One region of the Mesorhizobium sp. B2-5-7 genome, then DNA from elsewhere that is predicted to be linked to it. Evidence: predicted binding sites of a transcription regulator. Region 1 holds the regulator's gene; each other region holds the start of a gene.
The links. Region 1 encodes PhoB, which activates phosphate uptake and scavenging genes when phosphate is short. Its sites were predicted from a motif close to TGTCATNNANCTGTCAT; they were not measured.

Region 1 (7,011 bases):
GAACCAGGAAATGTACCTGCGCAAAGCCCATGACCATGCCGATCAAGCCCTCGGCGGAACCGACGGACAGGTCGATGTTGCGCATGACGATGACCAGCACCATGCCGCAGGCCATGATGGCGACCGCGGACGTCTGCACCGACAGGTTCCACAGATTGCGTGGCGTGAGGAACGTGCGGCTGTCGAAATCCAGCGGATTGACGCCGAGACGCAGGCTCGAAATCACATGCAGCGCGACCCAGATCAGCAGCAGCGCGCCGATCATGCCGAGCATGCGGGTGTCGATCTCGGTCGCCTTCAGGAAACGCGCGACCGCGCCGAGTTCCGACGCACGCGCCGTATCGGCCTGCGAGGTTGCGGTCGTGTCGGTCATGGATGTCCTCCCAGCGGCTTGCCGCCTGACGCGGATGCCGGACCAGAGCCCAGAAGTTAGCCGCCAGCGGCGGAAACACAAATCTTGTCGGGAAAACGCCGCGGCTTGGAAGCAATTCCAGGAAAAGTGCGTAGCGGTTTTTCGTCCGGAATTGCGAAAACAAGGAAATTGGAACGCCGCGGCGCTTCCGGCTGTTCAGGCGATCAAGCTCAGTTGCAGGCCGCGACGCTGCCCGCGGCAACGCCCGTGCAGACTTCGTCCTTCTTGATCCAGCCGGCGTCGATGACGAGGTTGAGATTGTCCTTGGTGATGGCCACCGGGGTCAGGAACAGCGACTTGACGGTGTTGCCGCCAGGCGTCGTGAAGTCCTTCACGCCGGCGATGTCGGTCATCTTCTTGCCGTCGGCGAGTTGCGAGGCGATCTCGGCGGCGTTCTTGCCGAGTTCGCGCGCGTCCTTCCACACGGATACGGTCTGGGTGCCGAGCGCGATGCGGTTGAGCGCGGCGTGGTCGCCGTCCTGGCCGGAGACCGGCACGGTGCCGGCGAGCCCCTGCGCCGTCAGCGCCGCGACGACGCCGCCGGCGGTGCCGTCATTGGCGGCGACCACGGCGTCGACCTTGTTGTCGTTGGCGGTGAGGAACTGTTCCATGTTCTTCTGGGCGTTGGCGGGCAGCCAGCCGTCCGTATAGGCTTCGCCGACATTCTTGATCTTGCCGCTGTCTATGGCCGCCTTCAGCACTTCCATCGAGCCCGAGAACAGGAAGTCGGCATTCGGATCGGCGCCGGAGCCCTTGATGAAGACGTAATTGCCCTCAGGCTTCACCTTGAACACTTCGCGGGCCTGCATGCGGCCAACTTCCTTGTTGTCGAAGGTCAGGTAGAAGACGTCCTTGTTCTCGATCAGCCGGTCATAGCCGACGACCGGAATGCCCTCGTCGAGCGCCTTCTGTACCGCCGGGCCGATGGCCGACGCGTCCTGCGCCAGGATGATCAGCGAATTGGCACCCTGCGAAATCAGGCTCTCGACATCGGTCAGCTGCTTGCCGGGATTGGACTGCGCATCGGCGGAAATGTACTTGTCGCCCGCGGCCTCGATCGCCTTCTTCATGGCCGCCTCGTCGGTCTTCCAGCGCTCCTCCTGGAAGTTGGACCACGACACGCCGATGACCTTGCCCTTCGCCTGCGCGACCGACGCCAGCGTCAGCGACATGGCGACACCCGCCAGAACGGCGACTGTGAATCTCTTCATGATATCCTCCCTGCGCCCGCGTGTGGCGCGACCAAACTGGCCCTAAGGCCGGCACAAAGGCCCTATTTTTTCGAGCCTCGAAAAAACACTGATCCATCGCCTGAGCACTGTCAACATTGATTCTGACGGATTTTGAGGTGCCGGAAGCCTTTTTTCGAGCCCCGCAATAAATAAATGACAGCCCCAGCCGCTTCTGCCAGTATTCGACCCGTTGCCGGAGGTGTTCGAGGGGGCGTCAAGAACCGCGGCGACGGGGAGGGAATGATGTCGGTCGGAATCCGCCACGACGATCTGCGCCGGCGCAACCGCGCAATGGTGATTGGAGCCGTGCGCCGGGGTGGCCAGCCCTCGCGCACCGAGATCGCCGCTACTACCGCCCTCAGCCACTCGACCATATCGGCGATATCAGCCGACCTGATCGGCGAAGGTATCCTGAGCGAAGGCAAGCCGAACGAGGCCGGCTCACTGAAACGCGGCCGGCCGCAGGTGGGCCTTTGTCTCAACCCCGAGGCCGCGGCGGTCATGACCCTGGTGCTGTCGCTGAATTTCCTCTCCGTCGCCGTCATCGACTACGCCGGCCAGGTGATATCGGAGGAGCAGCGCCGGCTGGACACGCTGACCATGTCGCGCGAGGCGCTGATCGGCGAATGCGTGGCCATCGTCCGGCGCCGCCTCGAGGATCCCGACCTCGATGTCGCCAGCATTGCCCGCATCGCGCTGGCGATCCAGGGCATCACCGACACCGAGGCGCGCGCCATGCTGTGGTCGCCGATCACGCCGCAGACGGACATTGCCTTCGCCGATATACTCGAAGCCGAATTCGGCATCCCCGCCACCATGGAGAACGACTGCAACATGATGGCTGTGGCGCTGCGCTGGCGCGACCCCGAGCGCTACCGCGACGACTTCATCGCCATCCTGCTCTCGCACGGCATCGGCATGGGCCTGGTGCTGAAGGGCGAGCTGTTCACCGGCACCCATTCCTCAGGCGGCGAGTTCGGCCACATGATCCATCGCCCCGGCGGCGCGCTCTGCCGCTGCGGGCGGCGCGGCTGCGTCGAGGCCTATGCCGGCAACTATGCCATCTGGCGTAATGCAGGACAGATGGGTGAGGACGCCAAACCGGTCGACGTCAGCGACGCCGACATGCGCGCATTGGCGGCCACGGCGCGCGAAAGAGACGGACCGGAGCGCGAGGCCTATCGCAAGGCCGGCGAGGCGCTGGGCTATGGCCTTGGCAGCTTGTTCGCGCTGATCGATCCGGCGCCGGTTGCGATGGTCGGCGTCAGCGCCGCCGCCTTCGATCTGATCGAGCCGGCCTTGCGTGAGGCCATCGCCCAGACCGCCGGCGGCCAGCATTCGACGTCGATTTCCTTCGATACAGAGCCGAACGAATTGCCGCTGATCCGCGAGGGCTGCGCCATGCGCGCGCTCACCTTCGTCGACCAGGAGATCTTCGCGCCGGGCGTGCAGGTGAGATCCGGCAAGAACGTGGCCTGATCTCAATCCTCGCGGATTGCGTAGCCCGCGCCACGGATGGTGCGTATCACATCGGGCATGCGGCCATTGTTGACCGCCTTGCGCAGGCGGCCGACATGCACATCCACGGTGCGCTCGTCGATGTAGATCGTCTCGCCCCAGACATTGTCGAGCAACTGGCTGCGCGAGAACACGCGGCCGGGATGGCGCATCATGAATTCGAGCAGCCTGAACTCGGTCGGTCCGAGCCGGATCTCGCTCTTCTTGCGATAGACCCGGTGCGATTCGCGGTCGAGCACGATGTCGCCGACCTTGAGCACGCTGGACAGCACTTCCGGTTTGGCGCGGCGCAGCAGCGCCTTGACCCGGGCCATGAATTCCGGCGTCGAGAACGGCTTGACCAGATAGTCGTCGGCGCCGGTCGAGAGGCCGCGCACGCGATCGCTCTCCTCGCCGCGCGCCGTCAGCATGATGATCGGCAATCGCTCCGTCTCGGGCCGCATGCGCAGGCGCCGACAGAGTTCGATGCCGGAAACCGCCGGCACCATCCAGTCGAGCACCAGCAGGTCGGGCACGTTTTCCTGGAGGCGTATCTCGGCTTCGTCGCCGCGTGTCACCACCTCGACCTGGTAACCCTCGGACTCCAGGTTGTAGCGGAGGAGCACGCCCAGCGGCTCCTCGTCCTCCACCACCATGATGCGTGGCGCGATCATCGATCGATCATCCCTGCCGTCAAGCCGCCGGCACCGACATCGCCGTCTCGTCCTGCTTCGGACGGTTGGCGGGCAGTTGCGTGCCGGTCAGCACATAATACGCATTCTCGGCGATGTTGGTCACATGGTCGCCGATGCGTTCGAGATTCTTGGCGCAGAACAAAAGATGCGTGCAAGCCGTGATGTTGCGGGGATCCTCCATCATGTAGGTCAGGAGTTCGCGGAAGACCGAAGTGTATTTGACGTCGATGCGTTCGTCGTCATTCCTGAGCTTGGCGAGGGCGGCGGCATCGCCGGCCGCATATTCCTCGACGACGCCCTGCACCTGGATCAGCACCAGCTGCGCCATGGAGTCGATGGAATGCGACAAGTCGCGCGGCGTGGCGGTGAGGCCGACCGAGCCGACGCGCTTGGCGATGTTCTTGGCAAGGTCGCCGATGCGTTCGAGATCGCCCGCCATGCGGATCGAGCCGACGACATGACGCAGATCGTCGGCCATCGGCTGGCGCTTGGCGATCAGGGTGATGGCGCGATCATCGAGTTCGCGCTGGCGCGCGTCCATGATGGCGTCGTCGGAGACGACGCGCTGTGCCAGCGCGTTGTCGGAATTCAGCAGCGCCTTGGTGGCGCCGCCGACCATCGTGCCGGCGAGATCGCCCATGTCGCTGATCAGCTTGCTGATCTGTCCGAGATCCTCGTCGAAGGCTGCGACTGTGTGTTCGGCCATGATCCTGGTCCTCGTATGCGTGAGATCAGCCGAAGCGGCCGGTGATGTAGTCCTGCGTGCGCTTCTCGCGAGGCGACGTGAAGATCTTCTCGGTTTTGTCGAATTCGACCAGCTCGCCCAGATACATGAAAGCCGTCTGCTTCGACACGCGCGCGGCCTGCTGCATGTTGTGGGTGACGATGACGATCGTGTAGTCGGCCTGCAACTCGTCGATCAATTCCTCGATCTTGGCGGTCGACAATGGGTCGAGCGCCGAGGCCGGCTCGTCGAGCAGGATGACCTCCGGTTTGACCGCCACGGTGCGGGCGATGCAAAGCCGCTGCTGCTGGCCGCCCGACAGGCTGAGGCCGCTGGCATTGAGCTTGTCCTTGACCTCGTTCCACAGCGCGGCGCGTTTCAACGCCTGCTCGACACGGCCGTCCATCTCGGCCTTGCCGATCTTCTCATAGAGCCTGACGCCGAAGGCGATATTCTCATAGATCGACATCGGGAACGGCGTCGGCTTCTGGAACACCATGCCGATCTTGGTGCGCAACAGGTTGAGGTCCTGCGAGCGGTCGAGAACGTTCTGGCCGTCGAGCAGCACCTGACCCTCGGCGGTCTGCTTGGGGTAGAGCTCGTAGATGCGGTTGAAGACGCGCAGCAGCGTCGACTTTCCGCAACCCGACGGTCCGATGAAGGCCGTCACGCTGCGCTCGGGCAGCGACAAGGTGATGTCCTTCAGCGCCTTCGACTGGCCGTAGTAGAAATTGAGGTTCTTGACCTCGATCTTCGCCTTGGCGGCTGCCTCGGCGGCAATCGTCATGTCTGGAGACAACATCTGGCTCATTTGTCCTCTCTGCGTCCGGTCAGGCTGCGCGCAAAGATGCTGAGCGCGAGAACCGTCAATGTGATTATGAGTGCGCCGGTCCAGGCCAGTTGCTGCCATTCCTCGTAGGGGCTGAGAGCGAACTGGAAAATGGTGACCGGCAGGCTGGCCATCGGCGCGTTGAGGTTGCTCGACCAGAACTGGTTGTTCAGCGCCGTGAAAAGAAGTGGCGCGGTCTCGCCGGAAATGCGGGCAATGGCCAACAATATGCCGGTGACGATGCCGGACATCGCCGCGCGGTAGGCCACCGAACGGATCACCACCCAGCGCGGCGCGCCAATCGCCGTGCCGGCCTCGCGCAAAGCGTTCGGCACAAGGTTGAGCATGTCCTCGGTGGTACGCACCACGACGGGAATGACCAGGATGGCCAGTGCCACGGCACCGGCGATGGCCGAGAAATGCCCCATCGGCCGTACCATCAATTCGTAGACGAACAGGCCGATGATGATTGAGGGCGCCGACAGCAGGATGTCGTTGATAAAGCGCACCACGGTGGTGAGCTTCGAAAAGCGGCCATATTCGGCCATGTAGGTGCCGGCCAGCACGCCGATCGGCGTGCCGACGACGATGCCGATAATAGTCATCACGATGCTGCCGTAGATGGCGTTGAGCAGGCCACCGGCATCACCGGGCGGCGGGGTCATTTCCGTGAACACTGAGAGCGAAACGCCCGACAGGCCCTTATAGAGCAGCGCGCCGAGGATCAGCGCCAGCCAGGCAAGGCCGATGCCGGCGGCGACGACGCAGAGCGTCATCATCACGCCGTTCTTGCGCTTGCGGCTCTGGTGAAGCGATGCGGCTGTCGACATCGGTCAGACTCCGGTACGGGCATCGATGCGCATCAGCATGTAGCGGGCGATGGCAAGGATGAGGAAGGTGATGACGAACAGGATCAGGCCGAGCGCCACCAACGAGGAAGTGTAGAGATCGCCGACGGCTTCGGTGAATTCGTTGGCGATGGTTGCCGAGATCGTCGTTGCCGGCGCGAACAGCGAGGCGCTGATCCGGTGGGCGTTGCCGATGACGAAGGTGACCGCCATGGTTTCACCGAGTGCACGGCCGAGCGCAAGCATGACGCCGCCCATGATGCCGATGCGGGTGTAGGGGACGACGACCCGGCGTGTTACCTCCCAGGTCGTGCAGCCAATGCCGTAGGCGGACTCCTTCAGCACCGGCGGCACCGTATCGAACACATCCTTGGTGATCGAGGTGATGAAAGGCAGGATCATGATGGCCAGGATCATCGCCGAGGTCAGCAGGCCGATGCCATAAGGAGGCCCGGCAAACAGGCTGTTAAGGCCGGGAATGCCGTGGAACACGTTGATGATGAAAGGTTGCACTGTCGTCTGCAGGAACGGTGCCAGCACGAACAGGCCCCAGATGCCGTAGATGATCGAAGGAATGCCGGCCAGCAGTTCCACCGCCATGCCGATCGGGCGCCGAAGCGGACGCGGGCAAAGCTCGGTAAGAAAAATGGCGATGCCGATGCCGAGCGGCACAGCGATCAGGATGGCGATGGCCGAAGTGATGATGGTGCCATAGATCGGCGCCAGGGCGCCGAATTTCTCGGTGACGGGATTCCAGCTCTCGGTGGTCAGAAA
Region 2 (7,011 bases), on a different contig from region 1:
CGGCCGGCGACAACGTCATTCGCCTGCTGCCACCGCTCACCGTCACCGACGCCGAGATTCACGAAGCGCTCAACCGCATCCGCGCCGGCGCCAAGGGCCTGTCGGAGGCGATCGCCTCCGCCGCCGCGAAGTAATCCGGAACCATTCCTGATGTCAGTTCGCCATTTCACCGATCTTTCCACCGTTTCCGAAGGCGATTTGCGCTTCATGCTGGATGATGCGGTGACGCGAAAGGCGCGTCTCAAGGCCGGCGAGCGGAGCAAGCCGCTCGAAGGCAAGGTGCTGGCCATGATCTTCGACAAGCCGTCGACGCGCACGCGCGTTTCTTTTGACGTCGGCATGCGCCAGCTCGGCGGCGAGACCATCATGCTGACCGGCACCGAGATGCAGCTCGGCCGCTCCGAGACGATCGCCGACACCGCCAAGGTGCTGTCCCGCTACGTCGATGCGATCATGATCCGCACCACCTCGCATGAGCGGCTGCTGGAGCTGACCGAGAATGCTACCGTTCCGGTGATCAACGGGCTGACCGACGACACCCACCCTTGCCAGCTGATGGCCGACATCATGACTTTCGAGGAGCACCGCGGTCCGGTGGCCGGCAAGACGATTGCCTGGACCGGCGACGGCAACAATGTGCTGCACTCGCTGCTCGAGGCCTCGGCACGGTTCCGATTCAATCTCAACGTCGCCGTGCCCGAAGGCAGCGAACCGGCGCAGAAGCATATCGACTGGTCCAAGGCGCATGGCGGCAAGCTGCATTTCACCCGCTCGCCCGAGGAAGCCGTCGACCAGGCCGACTGCATCGTCACCGATTGCTGGGTATCGATGGGACAGGAACACCGTGCTCGCGGGCACAATGTCTTCTCGCCCTATCAGGTCAACGCGGCGCTGATGGCCAAGGCCAAGCCGGATGCATTGTTCATGCACTGCCTGCCGGCCCATCGCGGCGAGGAAGTGACCGACGAGGTCATCGACGGGCCGCATTCGGTGGTCTTCGACGAGGCCGAGAACCGGCTCCATGCCCAGAAGGCAGTGCTTGCCTGGTGCCTCGGTGCTTGAAGTGTCTTGGGGCTTGAAGTGTCTTGGACGCCCGAAATGCCCAGGCGCCTGAAATGCCCAGGCGCTTGATCTGCGGCGGCGCGATGCCTATCTGCGCCGCATCACGCAAATCAAGCGCGTTTGGACGCATGTGCCCACCAGGGCCGCATGGCCGCGCCCTGGAGCTTTGTCATGTTGGAAAGCCATCAAGTGACTGAACATCACCCCAAACTCGGCGAGTTCGGCTACGCCGGCGACGATCACGTCGTTCCCTTCGAGGTCGGTCCGCTCGACGTGCGCGGCCGCACGGTCCAGCTTGGGCCGATGCTCGACGCCATCCTTGGCCGCCACGATTATCCCGAGCCGGTCGCCCGCCTGCTGGCGGAAGCCTGTGTGCTGACCGTTCTGCTCGGCACCTCGCTCAAATTCGAAGGCAAGTTCATCCTGCAGACCCGCACCGACGGGCCTGTCGACATGCTGGTCGCGGACTTCTCCACGCCCTCGGCACTGCGTGCCTATGCACGCTTCGATGCGGATCGGCTCGAAGCACTGGTCGCGGCAGGCGAGACGTCCCAGCAGACGCTGCTTGGCAGCGGCGTGCTGGCGCTGACCATCGACCAGGGCGCCCATACTCAGCGCTACCAAGGCATCGTCCAGCTCGACGGCGAAACGCTGGAAGACGCGGCGCGCACCTATTTCCGTCAGTCGGAACAGATCCCGACCGATATCAGGCTCTCGGTCGCCAAGCTGCTGACGCCCGGGATCGGCGGCGCGCGCGAGCAATGGCGCGCCGGCGGCATCCTGGCGCAGTTCCTGCCGCAATCGCCCGAGCGCATGCGCATTCCGGACCTGCCGGGTGGGGACGGCGATCCGCGCGAGGGAGTCCACGATCCGGCCGATAATTCCTGGCAGGAACTCCTGGCCTTGCTCGGCACCATCGAGCCGACCGAATTGATCGACCCGACCATCGGCGCCGAGCGGCTGCTCTATCGTCTGTTCCATGAGCATGGCGTGCGCGTCTTCGGCGGCGTTCCCGTGGCCGACCAGTGCTCATGCTCCCGCGACAAGATCCGTGGCATCCTCGAAGGCTTCTCAGCGCAGGAGATCAAGGACAGCACCGAGGATGGCGGCATCCATGTCGCCTGCGAATTCTGCTCGACGCAGTACGACTTCGATCCAGCCGAGTTTGCGGCTCAGTAAAGCCTTTCCTTCTCTCCGTTCTGCGGGGAGAAGGTGCCCGAAGGGCGGATGAGGGGCGACGCGACCGTCGGCCCTCAGTTCACCGTGCGCCTTGTCCCCGGCAGATCGAGCGAGAAGGCCGGGATGGCGATGTCGAACGTCTCGCCGCGCTTGTTGCGCATCGTGTAGCGTCCGACCATGATCCCGGAGGGTGTCGAGAGCGGGCAGCCGGACGTGTACTGATAGCTGTCGCCGGGATTGAGTTCCGGCTGGTCGCCGACAACGCCCGGCCCGCGGACCTCCTCGACCCGGCCGGCACCATCGGTGATGTGCCAATAGCGCGACAGAAGCTGCACGAACTCGTCAGACTGGTTGTCGATCGTTATCTGATAGCCCCAGACGTAGCGGTTCTCCTGGGGATCTGAACGATCCTCCATATAGAACGGCCTGACCTGCACTTCGATGTTGCGCGTCACGGCGCGGTACATGAGCGGCTCCAAAACAATCCGACGACTTTCGACGCTCGCGGTGAGCAGGTCAACGTGCGCGTCTTGTCGCGCCTGGGATTGAAACGCAGGTGCCGGCAAAGAATGTCATTTAAGTGACACACGACAATGGTGGTGTGCGCGAACCGGGCGACTCGGCCCTCTGTCGAACTGTTGAAAACGGCCGCGACGCGGGCCGACTTCCGGAGTGACCAGATCTCGATGGAACTCACTCTCATATCCGCCTCGCTTTCGACCGCACTCATCCTCTCAAACGCTGCCAGCATCCTGCTTGCCGCTTCACAGCTGAAACGGCGCACCACGATTGCCCCGCCGGCGGGCAGATCGCCGGCGGTGTCGATTGTCGTCCCGTCGCGCGGCGTCGAGCCATTCACACATGAGACGCTGGAACGCGCCTTCGCGCTCGACTGGCCGCGCTACGAACTGATCTTCTGCGTCGCCCATGCCGACGACCCGGTGGTGAAACTGATAAACAGGGCGATTGCCCGGTTTCCGCAGGTGCCGGCCCGGCTGTTGATCGGCGACGATCGTGTCAGTGCCAATCCAAAGCTCAACAATTGCGTCAAAGGCTGGGAAGCGGCGCGCCACGACTGGGTCATTCTTGCCGATTCCAACGTTCTGATGCCTCGGGACTATGTCGAGCACATGATGGCGGCGTGGCAGCACGGTACCGGCCTTGTCTGCTCGACGCCGATCGGCTCCAGGCCAGATGGTTTCTGGGCCGACGTCGAATGCGCCTTCCTCAACACATTGCAGGCCCGCTGGCAGTATGCCGGTGCGGCGCTCGGCCTCGGCTTCGCCCAGGGCAAGAGCATGCTGTGGAACAAGCCGATGCTGGACGCCAATGGCGGCATACGCGCGCTGGCCGCCGAGATCGCCGAGGACGCCGCCGCAACCAAGCTGGTGAACGGCCTCGGCCTGCGTGTCAACCTCGTTACGGCGCCCTTCGAGCAGCCCCTCGGCCAGCGCACGTTTGGCGAAATCTGGTCGCGCCAGGCCCGCTGGGCGCGCCTGCGCCGCGTCACCTTCCCGCTGTTCTTCGCACCCGAGATCCTGACTGGTGCGGCAGTCCCGCTGGCTCTTGCGCTGATTGCCGCGGCGAGCGCCGGCGTCAGCCTCTGGGCAACCGCGATTGCCGTGCTGACGGCATTCTATCTTCCGGAATGCGCTCTGGCCTTGGCCAAGGGTTGGCACGTCTCGACGCGCATGATCACGGCGACGGTCGCGCGGGACGTCATGCTCCCGGCCATCTGGGCGCGCGGCTGGCTCGGCGGCGCCGTCGACTGGCGCGGCAACGCCATGACCATCCGCACCAAGACGGCGGAACTGGAGGAGACGCCGTCGAGCGCCTGATCGCTGCTGACGACGCTGCCTGGACGAAACCTATTTGGTGGCCTTCAAGGCTTGCGCGATATCTTCCAGCAGATCGTCCGTATCCTCCAGGCCGACCGACAGCCTGAGCGTACCGGGCCCGATGCCGAGTTCGGCGCGGGCCTCATCGCTGAGGTTCTTGTGGGTGGTCGTCGCCGGATGGGTGATCAGGCTCTTGGCATCGCCCAGATTGTTCGAGATCAGCACGATGTCGAGGGCGTTCTGCAGGGCGAAGGCCGCCGGCTTGCCGCCCTTGACGTCGAGGCAGATCAGCGTCGAGCCACCCGACATCTGCTTCTTGACGATATCGGCCTGCGGGTGGTCGGCGCGGCCGGGATAGATGACGCGGGCGATCTGCGGCTGCCCGGCCAGGAAGTCGGCGATCCTGCCGGCGCTCTCGGTCTGCTGGCGCACGCGCAGCGGCAAGGTTTCCAGGCCCTTCAGCAGCGTCCAGGCGTTGAACGGCGACAGGCTGGGACCGGTGTGGCGGAAATAGTCGTGCAGGTTCTCGTCAATCCACTTCTTGTCCGACAGGATGACGCCGCCCAGGCAGCGGCCCTGGCCGTCAATGTGCTTGGTGGCCGAGTAGACGACGATGTGCGCACCAAGCTGCAACGGCTTCTGTTGCAGCGGCGTGGCAAAAACATTGTCGACGACCAGCCGCGCGCCGATCGAATTAGCAAGCGAGGCGACGGCGGCGATGTCGACGACCTCGAGCGTCGGGTTGGTCGGACTTTCCAGGAAGAACAGCTTGGTGTTCGGCCTGACCGCCTTTTCCCAATTGGCGATCTCGGTGCCGTCGACCAAGGTCGCCTCGATGCCATAGCGCGGCGCCAGCGTCTCGACCACCCAGCGGCAGGAGCCGAACAGCGCGCGCGCGGCCACGATGTGGTCGCCGGCCTTGACGCTGCACAGAAGGGCAGCCGTCACCGCCGCCATGCCCGACGCCGTGGCGCGCGCGTCTTCGGCGCCTTCAAGCGCGCACATGCGCTTTTCGAACATGTCGACGGTCGGGTTGGCGTAGCGCGAATAGATGAAACCAGGCTCTTCGCCCTTGAAGCGGGCCTCGGCGGCCTGCGCCGTCTGATAGACATAACCCTGGGTCAGGTACATCGCCTCGGAGGTTTCGCCGAAGCCGGAACGCAGGGTTCCGCCATGCACGAGTGCCGTCTGAGGTTTCCAGTTGCGCTTCTTGGTGCTCATAGCTTTGTTCCAGACACAAAAAAACCGGCCGCGAAAGTCGCAACCGGTCCATACGGCCTTGCGGCCCGACGGTCCTTTAGCGACTTGTTTAACGTGGCTGCAAGCCGACCGGCCAAATCACCACGGGATAACGACCCTTTAGACCCGCGCCACGCTTGCGTCAATTGCCGGCTTCATTAAGACGTTTGTACCAAGGCAGGTTCCGCAGAAGTGCCCGGCGGTTTTGCGGCAAGATCCTGCAACAAACAAGAACCTGCAACGAAAGAGACCAGTCTTGGGGCGGAGCCAGACTTTGCGGCAGACAGGCATTCTTCCCGATCAGGACATTTCGGCGCTGTTCCGGTCCGGCGCGCTGAAGTCGCCGCGCGCGCTCGATGCCGACCAGATCCAGCCGGCAAGCCTTGATCTCAGATTGGGCGAAAGGGCCTGGCGGGTTCGCGCCTCGTTCCTGCCCGGTCCCAACCACAAGGTGTCGGAAAAGCTCGATCGGCTGCAACTGCACGAGATCAGTCTGACCGAAGGCGCGGTCCTCGAAACCGGCTGCGTCTATATTGTGCCGCTGCTCGAAAGTCTGGCCCTGCCGGCTGACATTTCGGCCTCGGCCAATCCGAAGAGCTCGACCGGGCGGCTCGACATCTTCACCCGCGTCATGACCGATCGGGGCCACGAGTTCGATAAGATCGCCGCCGGCTACAACGGTCCGCTCTATCTCGAGGTCAGCCCGCGCACCTTTCCGATCATCGCGCGCACGGGTTCGCGCCTGTCTCAAATCCGCTTTCGCACCGGCAACGCGCTGCTCTCGGAAGCCGAGTTGCATGAGCTGCATCGTGCCGAGATGCTGGTCGCCACGGAGCCGCCGAACATTTCCGGCGGCGGCATCGCGCTGTCGATCGACCTCAATGGCGACAAGGATGGGTTGGTCGGCTATCGCGGCAAGCACCACACCGGCCTCGTCGATGTCGACAAGCGCGCCGCGCAGGATGTCCTCGACTTCTGGGAGCCGATCCACAAGAGCCGCGCCGGCGAACTGGTGCTCGATCCCGACGAATTCTACATCCTCGTCAGCCAGGAGGCGGTGCATGTGCCGCCGCTCTACGCCGCCGAGATGACGCCGTTCGATCCGCTGGTCGGCGAGTTTCGTGTCCATTATGCCGGCTTTTTCGATCCGGGTTTCGGCCATTCGGCGGCCGGCGGCACCGGCAGCCGGGCGGTGCTCGAAGTGCGCAGCCACGAAGTGCCGTTCATCCTCGACCACGGCCAGATCGTCGGCCGGCTGGTCTACGAGCATATGCTGAAGCGACCGCAGGCGCTCTACGGCACCGATCTCGGCTCGAACTACCAGGCGCAGGGCCTGAAGCTGTCGAAGCATTTCCGCGCCGTGCGCTAAGGTTGAAGCTGCCGACCTCGCTCTTGTGGGAGAGATGCCCGGCAGGGACGTGACGGAAACCTATTGCTAGATCGGCGGGACAGCGCCCCGCTCTGGCTTGCCAGCCATTCCCCACGAGAGGGGAATCACGCGCTCATGGCTTCAAAGCGCCTTCACCGACACCTTCACCGGCTTTTCGATCTCGAGCGGGTTGCGCAGCGGCAGTCCGAAATCCCCGGCCTCGATCTCGAACACGTCGCCGGCTTCCGTCTTGATGCCGTCGGCGAAGGATAGCGTCGCGGTGCCGAACATATGCACATGCACGTCGCCAGGCTGGCGGAAGGC
Region 3 (7,011 bases), 290 kb from region 1:
TTGCTCGGCCCGACCTTCGACTATACGCATCGGCTGCTCGACCCTGAACTTGCCGCTGGCGCCGATGTCGCCGAGCCCTTGCAGCGCGAGACGGAAGCGCAGGCGATGCCGCGTGTCTCGGCTATCCTTGCCCGCGAAGGCCTTATCGAGCCCGATGGCGACATGCCTGGCGATCATGTTCCCGGCGACATCACCCGCGAGCCGCTGGAATTCCCGATGGCGCGCGACATCCGCCTGCAGGCACTGTCGCGCGGCGATGAAGGTTTTCTGCTGGCGCTCGGCTATTCCACCCAGCGCGGCTATGCCCGCAACCATCCCTTTGTCGGCGAAATCCGCATCGGCGAGGTCGAGCTGGAACTCGACGTTCCCGAACTGCCCTTCGCCGTGCCGCTCGGCACGGTGCGCGTCACCGAATGCCAGATGGTCAATCAGTTCAAGGGCTCGGCCAAGGCGCCGCCGCAATTCACCCGCGGCTACGGCCTCGTCTTCGGCCAGAGCGAACGCAAGGCGATGGCCATGGCGCTCTGCGACCGCGCCTTGCGCGCCTCCGAGCTCGGCGAGGATATCGTCGCCGCCGCCCAGGACGAGGAGTTCGTCATCTCGCACTCCGACAATGTCCAGGCCACCGGCTTCGTCGAGCACCTGAAGCTGCCGCACTACGTCGACTTCCAGGCCGAACTCGATCTCGTACGTCGCATGCGCGCCGAGTACGAAGCACGCGAGAATCCAGCGAAGGCGGAAGAAAAAAAGGAGGCAGCGGAATGACTGCGCAACCGACAGACATCGCCACCTACAACTTCGCCTATCTCGACGAGCAGACCAAGCGGATGATACGCCGCGCGATCCTCAAGGGCATCGCCATTCCGGGCTACCAGGTGCCGTTCGCCTCGCGCGAAATGCCGATGCCCTATGGCTGGGGCACTGGCGGCGTGCAGGTCACCGCGTCGATTATCGGCCCCGACGATGTGCTCAAGGTCATCGACCAGGGCGCCGATGACACCACCAATGCCGTGTCGATCCGCGCCTTCTTCAAGAAAGTCGCTAACGTCGCGGTCACCACCGATACCGCCACCGCCACCATCATCCAGACCCGTCACCGCATCCCCGAACATCCACTCACGGCGGGCCAGGTGCTGGTCTACCAGGTGCCCATCCCCGAACCGCTGCGCTTCCTCGAGCCGCGCGAGACCGAAACGCGGAAAATGCATGCGCTGGAAGAATACGGCCTCATGCATGTGAAGCTCTATGAGGACATCGCCAAGCACGGCCGCATCGCCACCACCTATGCCTATCCGGTCAAGATCGAGGGCCGCTATGTGATGGACCCGTCGCCGACGCCAAAATTCGACAATCCCAAGATGCACCGCTCGCCGGCCCTGCAGCTGTTCGGCGCCGGCCGCGAAAAGCGCATCTACGCCGTGCCGCCCTTCACCGATGTGGTGAGCCTCGACTTCGAGGATCATCCGTTCGAGGTGCAGACTTTCGATCAGCCCTGCGCGCTATGCGCGGCCGAGAATGTCTATCTCGACGAGGTCATCCTCGACGACCATGGCGGCCACATGTTCGTCTGCTCCGACACCGATTATTGCGAGAAGCGGCGCGCCGACGGCCATCGCGGCCACCTTGCCCCCGAAACCGATCTTGCCGCAGGAAACATGGAGCCGGCGCAATGACCGACGAACCGCTGCTGCGCGTCTCGGCGCTCTCCAAGTTCTATGGCTCGCGGGTCGGCTGCGACAATGTCTCCTTCGACCTGTGGCCGGGCGAGGTTCTGGCGGTCGTCGGTGAGTCCGGCTCCGGCAAGACGACGCTCCTCAACTGCCTGTCGACGCGGCTGCTGCCTTCCTCCGGCACCGCCAGCTACCGCATGCGCGACGGCCAGTTCCGCGAGCTCTACCGCATGAGCGAGGCCGAGCGCCGCTTCCTGATGCGCACCGACTGGGGCTTTGTCCATCAGAACCCAGCCGACGGCCTGCGCATGACGGTCTCGGCCGGCGCCAATGTCGGCGAACGGCTGATGGCGGTCGGCGACCGCCACTACGGCAAGATCCGCGCCACCGCGGTCGACTGGCTGTCGCGCGTCGAGATCGAGGAAGACCGCATCGACGACGAACCGCGCGCCTTTTCCGGCGGCATGCGTCAGCGGCTGCAGATCGCCCGCAATCTCGTCACCGGGCCAAGGCTGGTGTTCATGGATGAGCCTACAGGTGGCCTCGACGTCTCGGTGCAGGCCCGCCTGCTCGACCTGTTGCGCGGCCTTGTCACCGATCTCGGCCTTGCCGCGATCGTCGTCACCCACGACCTCGCGGTGGCGCGGCTTCTGTCGCAGCGCATGATGGTGATGAAGGATGGCCGCGTCGTCGAAAGCGGCCTCACCGACCGCGTCCTCGACGACCCGCGCGCGCCCTACACGCAATTGCTCGTATCCTCGATTTTGCAGGTGTGATGATGGCGCGTGTCCCGCCGACGATCAACGATTGGAGAACTTTCTGATGCCGACCCCACTCGTTGTTTCCGACGTTGCCAAAAGCTTCACCATGCATCTGCGCGACGGCATCAAACTCCCTGTCGTCGCGGGTGTCTCGTTCTCGATCAAGGCGGGCGAATGCACCGTGCTCGGTGGTCCGTCCGGCGCCGGCAAGAGTTCGATCCTGAAGATGCTCTACGGCAACTACGCCGTCGACGAAGGCCAGATCATCGTCAGGCACGAGGACGGACTGATCGACCTCGCCCATGCCAGCCCGCGCACCGTGCTTGCCGTACGCCGGCAAACGATCGGCTATGTCAGCCAGTTCCTGCGCACCGTGCCGCGCGTCTCGGCTCTCGACGTCGTCGCTGAGCCACTGGTTGAACGCGGTGAGGAGCGCGAGGCAGCCCGAGCCAAGGCACGCGCGTTGCTGGCCCAGCTCAACCTGCCGGAAAAACTCTGGATGCTGCCGCCGGCAACCTTCTCGGGTGGCGAGCAGCAGCGTGTCAACATCGCGCGCGGCTTCATCACTGAGCACCCCATCCTGCTGCTCGACGAGCCGACCGCATCGCTCGATGCGACGAACCGCGACGTGGTGATCGAACTCATCGCCGCCAAAAAGGCGGCGGGCGTCGCCCTGCTCGGCATCTTCCACGATCACGATGTGCGCGAGGCGGTGGCCGACCGCATCATCGACGTCACCGCCTTCGCTCCGGGAAAAATCGCCGCATGACCAGGAAGCTATCGGAGACGCCGCTGGTTCACCCGACGGCGGAGGTGCACAACTCGACACTCGGCCGCTGGACCGAGATCGCCGACCGCAGCCGGGTTTCGGAAAGCGAGCTCGGCGACTATTCCTACATGATGCAGGACTGCGCGGTCTGGTGCGCGACGATCGGCAAATTTGCCAACATCGCCGCCAGCGTGCGCCTCAACGCCACCAACCACCCGACCTGGCGGCCGACGCTGCACCACTTCACCTACCGCGCCTCCGACTATTGGGACGACGCCGAGCATGAGAGCGAATTCTTCGCCGAGCGCCGCGCCAAGCGCGTCATCATCGGCCACGACACCTGGCTCGGCCACGGCTCGACCGTCCTGCCCGGCGTCACCGTCGGCGACGGCGCCGCCGTTGGCGCCGGCGCGGTCGTCTCGAAGGACGTCGCGCCCTACACGATCGTCGCCGGCGTGCCGGCAAAACCGATCCGCGAGCGCTTCGACCGCCGCACCGCCGAGCGCTACCAGGCGCTTGCCTGGTGGGATTGGGATCACGCGAGGCTGCGCGCCGCGCTCGATGATTTTCGGGAGCTGACGGCCGAAGCGTTTTTGGAGAAACACGAAGAACGGGCATCGGGCAAAGAGGCATAGCCCTCACATCATCGTCATATCGCCGGCTTGTTCATACCCTTGACACAGGACTCGGACAGGACGCGATCTCCTTGAAGGAGATCGCCATGCTCGACACTGTCAGACCCTCGCTCGCCGGATTCTTTGCCGGCTCCGATCCGGCGTCGCCGGCGCATCTCGGCACGCGCTACGACGCGTCAGGCAACTTCCTCCTCGAGCCGGGCAACACCGTCGTCAGCCATCTGGTCAGCGGCTCGCCTTCGGAAGCGGTGGTGTTGGCCGTCCGCGAGAAGATGCTGGCAATGCCTGATGCCGACCGCCTCGCCTTCACGCCGGTTTCCAGCCTGCACATGACCCTTTTCCAGGGCATAATCGAATATCGCCGTCGCCTGCCCTTCTGGCCGCGGGACGTGCCGCTCGACACCAGCACCGACGCCATGACCCGCCTCTATCTGGAGCGCCTGAAGGGGTTCCAGGGCTTCGGCCCTTTCAACATCAAGGTGGCCGAGGTCCTGCCGACCGGCCTCACCGTTGCCGGCGCGACCGACGAGGATGCGCGCATCATGCGTGCATGGCGCGATGCGCTCGCGGTGCCGTTCGGCTACCGGCATCCCGATCACGACACCTACGTCTTCCACATCACCTTCGCCTATCAGATCCAGCGCTTTGATGATGATAGGGCCGCCGGGTGGCAGGCGCTGTTTGACGATTGCCTGGCGCTTTTCGCGCGCCAGGCGCCGGTGATCGAGATCAAGGCTCCCGCCTTCTGCGCGTTCCGCGACATGAAGCATTTCGAGGAATTGCTGGTGCTCGGCTGATCGCCCGCAAGGCGCCAGTCGCCGCGCCTGTGGAGCGTAACAAAACTGACATCATCGCGACACGGCAGGTTCATGAGGTTGCGTTAGGCGAATGCCTGACGATCAATATGGACCGGACTGGAACCAGCCCATGTCAGCAAACTCTGCCACGCTCGAAATCCGCGGCGTCAGCCGACGATTTGGCAAGAACACCGCAGTCAGCGACGTGAACATCTCGATCCCGCAAGGGCAGATGGTCGGTGTCATCGGTCGTTCGGGTGCAGGCAAATCCACTCTTCTTCGCATGATCAACCGTCTTGTCGACCCCAGCCAGGGGTCGATTTTTTTTGACGGCGCCGAGGTCTCCCGGCTGCGCGGCTCGCCGCTGCGGCGCTGGCAGCGCGACTGCGCCATGATCTTCCAGCAGTTCAACCTGGTGCCGCGCCTCGACGTGCTGACCAACGTGCTGCTCGGCAAACTGAACCACCGTTCGACCCTGTCCAATCTTCTCGGCATGTTTTCGCGCGCCGAGTGCGCCGAGGCGGTCGCCGCGCTCGAGCGGCTCGACATCGCCCGCACCGCACTTCAGCCCGCCGGCACGCTGTCGGGCGGCCAGCAGCAGCGCGTCGCCATCGCCCGCGCCATGATGCAGCAGCCCAGGGTGATCCTCGCCGACGAGCCGATCGCCTCGCTCGACCCGCTCAACGCCAAGGTGGTGATGGATTCTCTGCAGGACATCAATCTGCGCGAAGGCATCACCGTTGTCACCAATCTGCATACGCTCGATACCGCCCGCACCTATTGCAACCGCATCATTGGCATGGCCGGCGGCAAGGTCGTCTTCGACGGGCCGCCCGAAGAGCTCGACCGCCAAGCCGTGCGTCTTGTCTATGGAGCCGACAGCAATGGCGGCGAGATATCGGAGGTCATTACCTCCACCAGTGTTGCCTTCAAGCAGAAGATCGCCGCATCCGCCGGACCGCTCGAGCCCGCATTCCCGGGATACTGAGCCCAGTAAGGGCCAATAGCGAGCAGCCTGGATCGTCCGTCCGCGTCAAGGGCACTTGTCAAGATCAAGAACGCTGCCGGCGCGGGGCCGGAACTTACAGGAGAGATATCAATGTTCAGGAAGATGGTTTTCGGTGCCGTTTCGGTGCTCGCCATGGCCACCAGCATGGTCCATGCCGCCGACATGAAGGAATTTCGCGTCGGCATTCTCGGCGGTGAAAACGAAACCGACCGGCTGCGCAACTACCAGTGCCTGGCCGATCACCTGAAGGCAGAGTTTGGCTTCGAGAAGGTTTCGCTGTTCCCCGCCGCCGACTATGACGGCGTCATCCAGGGCCTGCTCGGCGGCACGCTCGATTTCGCCGAACTCGGCGCTTCCGGCTACGCCAGCGTCTATCTCAAGGATCCGAAGGCGGTTACCCCGATCCTCACCACCAAGCAGACCGACGGCTCCACCGGCTACTATTCGATCGGGCTGGCGCTGAAGACGTCGGGGATCACCGACATCAAGTCAGCCAAGGGCAAGAAGCTCGGCTATGCCGATCCGGATTCGACCTCCGGCTACCTGATCCCGCTGACCCAGATTCCGAAGACCACCGGCGCCTCGAACGAAACCTACTTCGCTTCGACCCAGTTCAATGGCGGCCACGAAAACAACGTTCTGGCCGTGCGTGACGGTAAGGTAGATGTCGCGGTCGACGATTCCTCGGGCATCGGCGACTTCAAGAACGGCTACACCTCCGGCACCTTCCACAAGGAAGTCGCCAAGGGCGCCGTCGACCCTAACGACTTCGTCGAAGTCTGGCGCTCGGGCCTGATCCCGAACGGCCCGCTTGTCGTGCGCACCGCGATCGGCGACGACATGACCGCCAAGCTGGCGGCCTTCTTCACCGACCTGCCCAAGAAGGACAAGGCTTGCTTCGAAGGCGTCGAAGGCGGCGATTTCACCGGCTACGTTCCGGTGAAGCCGGACTTCTACAGCGTCATCGTCGAAGCCCGTAAGGCAGCCATCGGCGGCTAACGGCGAAATTGCAAAAGGGCGGTACCTCATCAAGTACCGCCCTTTTTGCATCTCCGATCATGACCCTTTCCGTGACAGCCCCCTCCGGCGCCACCCACGAGATGGCCGATGCCTGGCGACGCCAGACGTCGCTGCGCCGGTTCTATACCGTGCTGGGCGTCGGCCTGCTGCTTGCCGCGATGCTTTCCAGCATGTGGTTCGCCGACGAAGCCAACGCCGGGCACTTCTTCGACCGGCTGCCGCATATTCTGGATTTCCTGAGCTGGCTGGTCCCCAAGGACTGGAACGACGTCTGGCGGGCGCTGTTCGACATTGCCTCGCCGCATGATACCGGCACCCAGGAATTCAACTTCCCGCTCGGCCGCGTCTAC

Region 2: a site for PhoB is predicted at 2,812-2,828, ahead of FJ543_RS26985 (ceramide glucosyltransferase). Genes of this name have one in related genera too.
Region 3: a site for PhoB is predicted at 4,668-4,684, ahead of phnC (phosphonate ABC transporter ATP-binding protein). Genes of this name have one in related genera too.

Annotation. Positions count from the first base shown of each region.
Region 1 is NZ_VFUO01000002.1:447,769-454,779, reverse strand. Features, by position in the region: gene FJ543_RS09675 (sugar ABC transporter permease) at 1-373, opposite strand, end outside; gene xylF (D-xylose ABC transporter substrate-binding protein) at 583-1,623, opposite strand; gene FJ543_RS09665 (ROK family protein) at 1,888-3,123, shown strand; gene phoB (phosphate regulon transcriptional regulator PhoB) at 3,126-3,815, opposite strand; gene phoU (phosphate signaling complex protein PhoU) at 3,835-4,542, opposite strand; gene pstB (phosphate ABC transporter ATP-binding protein PstB) at 4,568-5,371, opposite strand; gene pstA (phosphate ABC transporter permease PstA) at 5,368-6,219, opposite strand; gene pstC (phosphate ABC transporter permease subunit PstC) at 6,223-7,011, opposite strand, start outside.
Region 2 is NZ_VFUO01000007.1:176,164-183,174, reverse strand. Features, by position in the region: gene FJ543_RS27005 (aspartate aminotransferase family protein) at 1-134, shown strand, start outside; gene argF (ornithine carbamoyltransferase) at 151-1,062, shown strand; gene FJ543_RS26995 (Hsp33 family molecular chaperone) at 1,210-2,241, shown strand; gene apaG (Co2+/Mg2+ efflux protein ApaG) at 2,316-2,708, opposite strand; gene FJ543_RS26985 (ceramide glucosyltransferase) at 2,928-4,079, shown strand; gene FJ543_RS26980 (O-succinylhomoserine sulfhydrylase) at 4,110-5,300, opposite strand; SAM riboswitch at 5,357-5,434, opposite strand; gene FJ543_RS26975 (2'-deoxycytidine 5'-triphosphate deaminase) at 5,593-6,687, shown strand; gene araD1 (AraD1 family protein) at 6,829-7,011, opposite strand, start outside.
Region 3 is NZ_VFUO01000002.1:742,543-749,553, reverse strand. Features, by position in the region: gene FJ543_RS11115 (carbon-phosphorus lyase complex subunit PhnI) at 1-765, shown strand, start outside; gene FJ543_RS11110 (alpha-D-ribose 1-methylphosphonate 5-phosphate C-P-lyase PhnJ) at 762-1,673, shown strand; gene phnK (phosphonate C-P lyase system protein PhnK) at 1,670-2,446, shown strand; gene phnL (phosphonate C-P lyase system protein PhnL) at 2,493-3,200, shown strand; gene FJ543_RS11095 (DapH/DapD/GlmU-related protein) at 3,197-3,835, shown strand; gene FJ543_RS11090 (DUF1868 domain-containing protein) at 3,922-4,632, shown strand; gene phnC (phosphonate ABC transporter ATP-binding protein) at 4,763-5,620, shown strand; gene phnD (phosphonate ABC transporter substrate-binding protein) at 5,732-6,640, shown strand; gene phnE (phosphonate ABC transporter, permease protein PhnE) at 6,700-7,011, shown strand, end outside.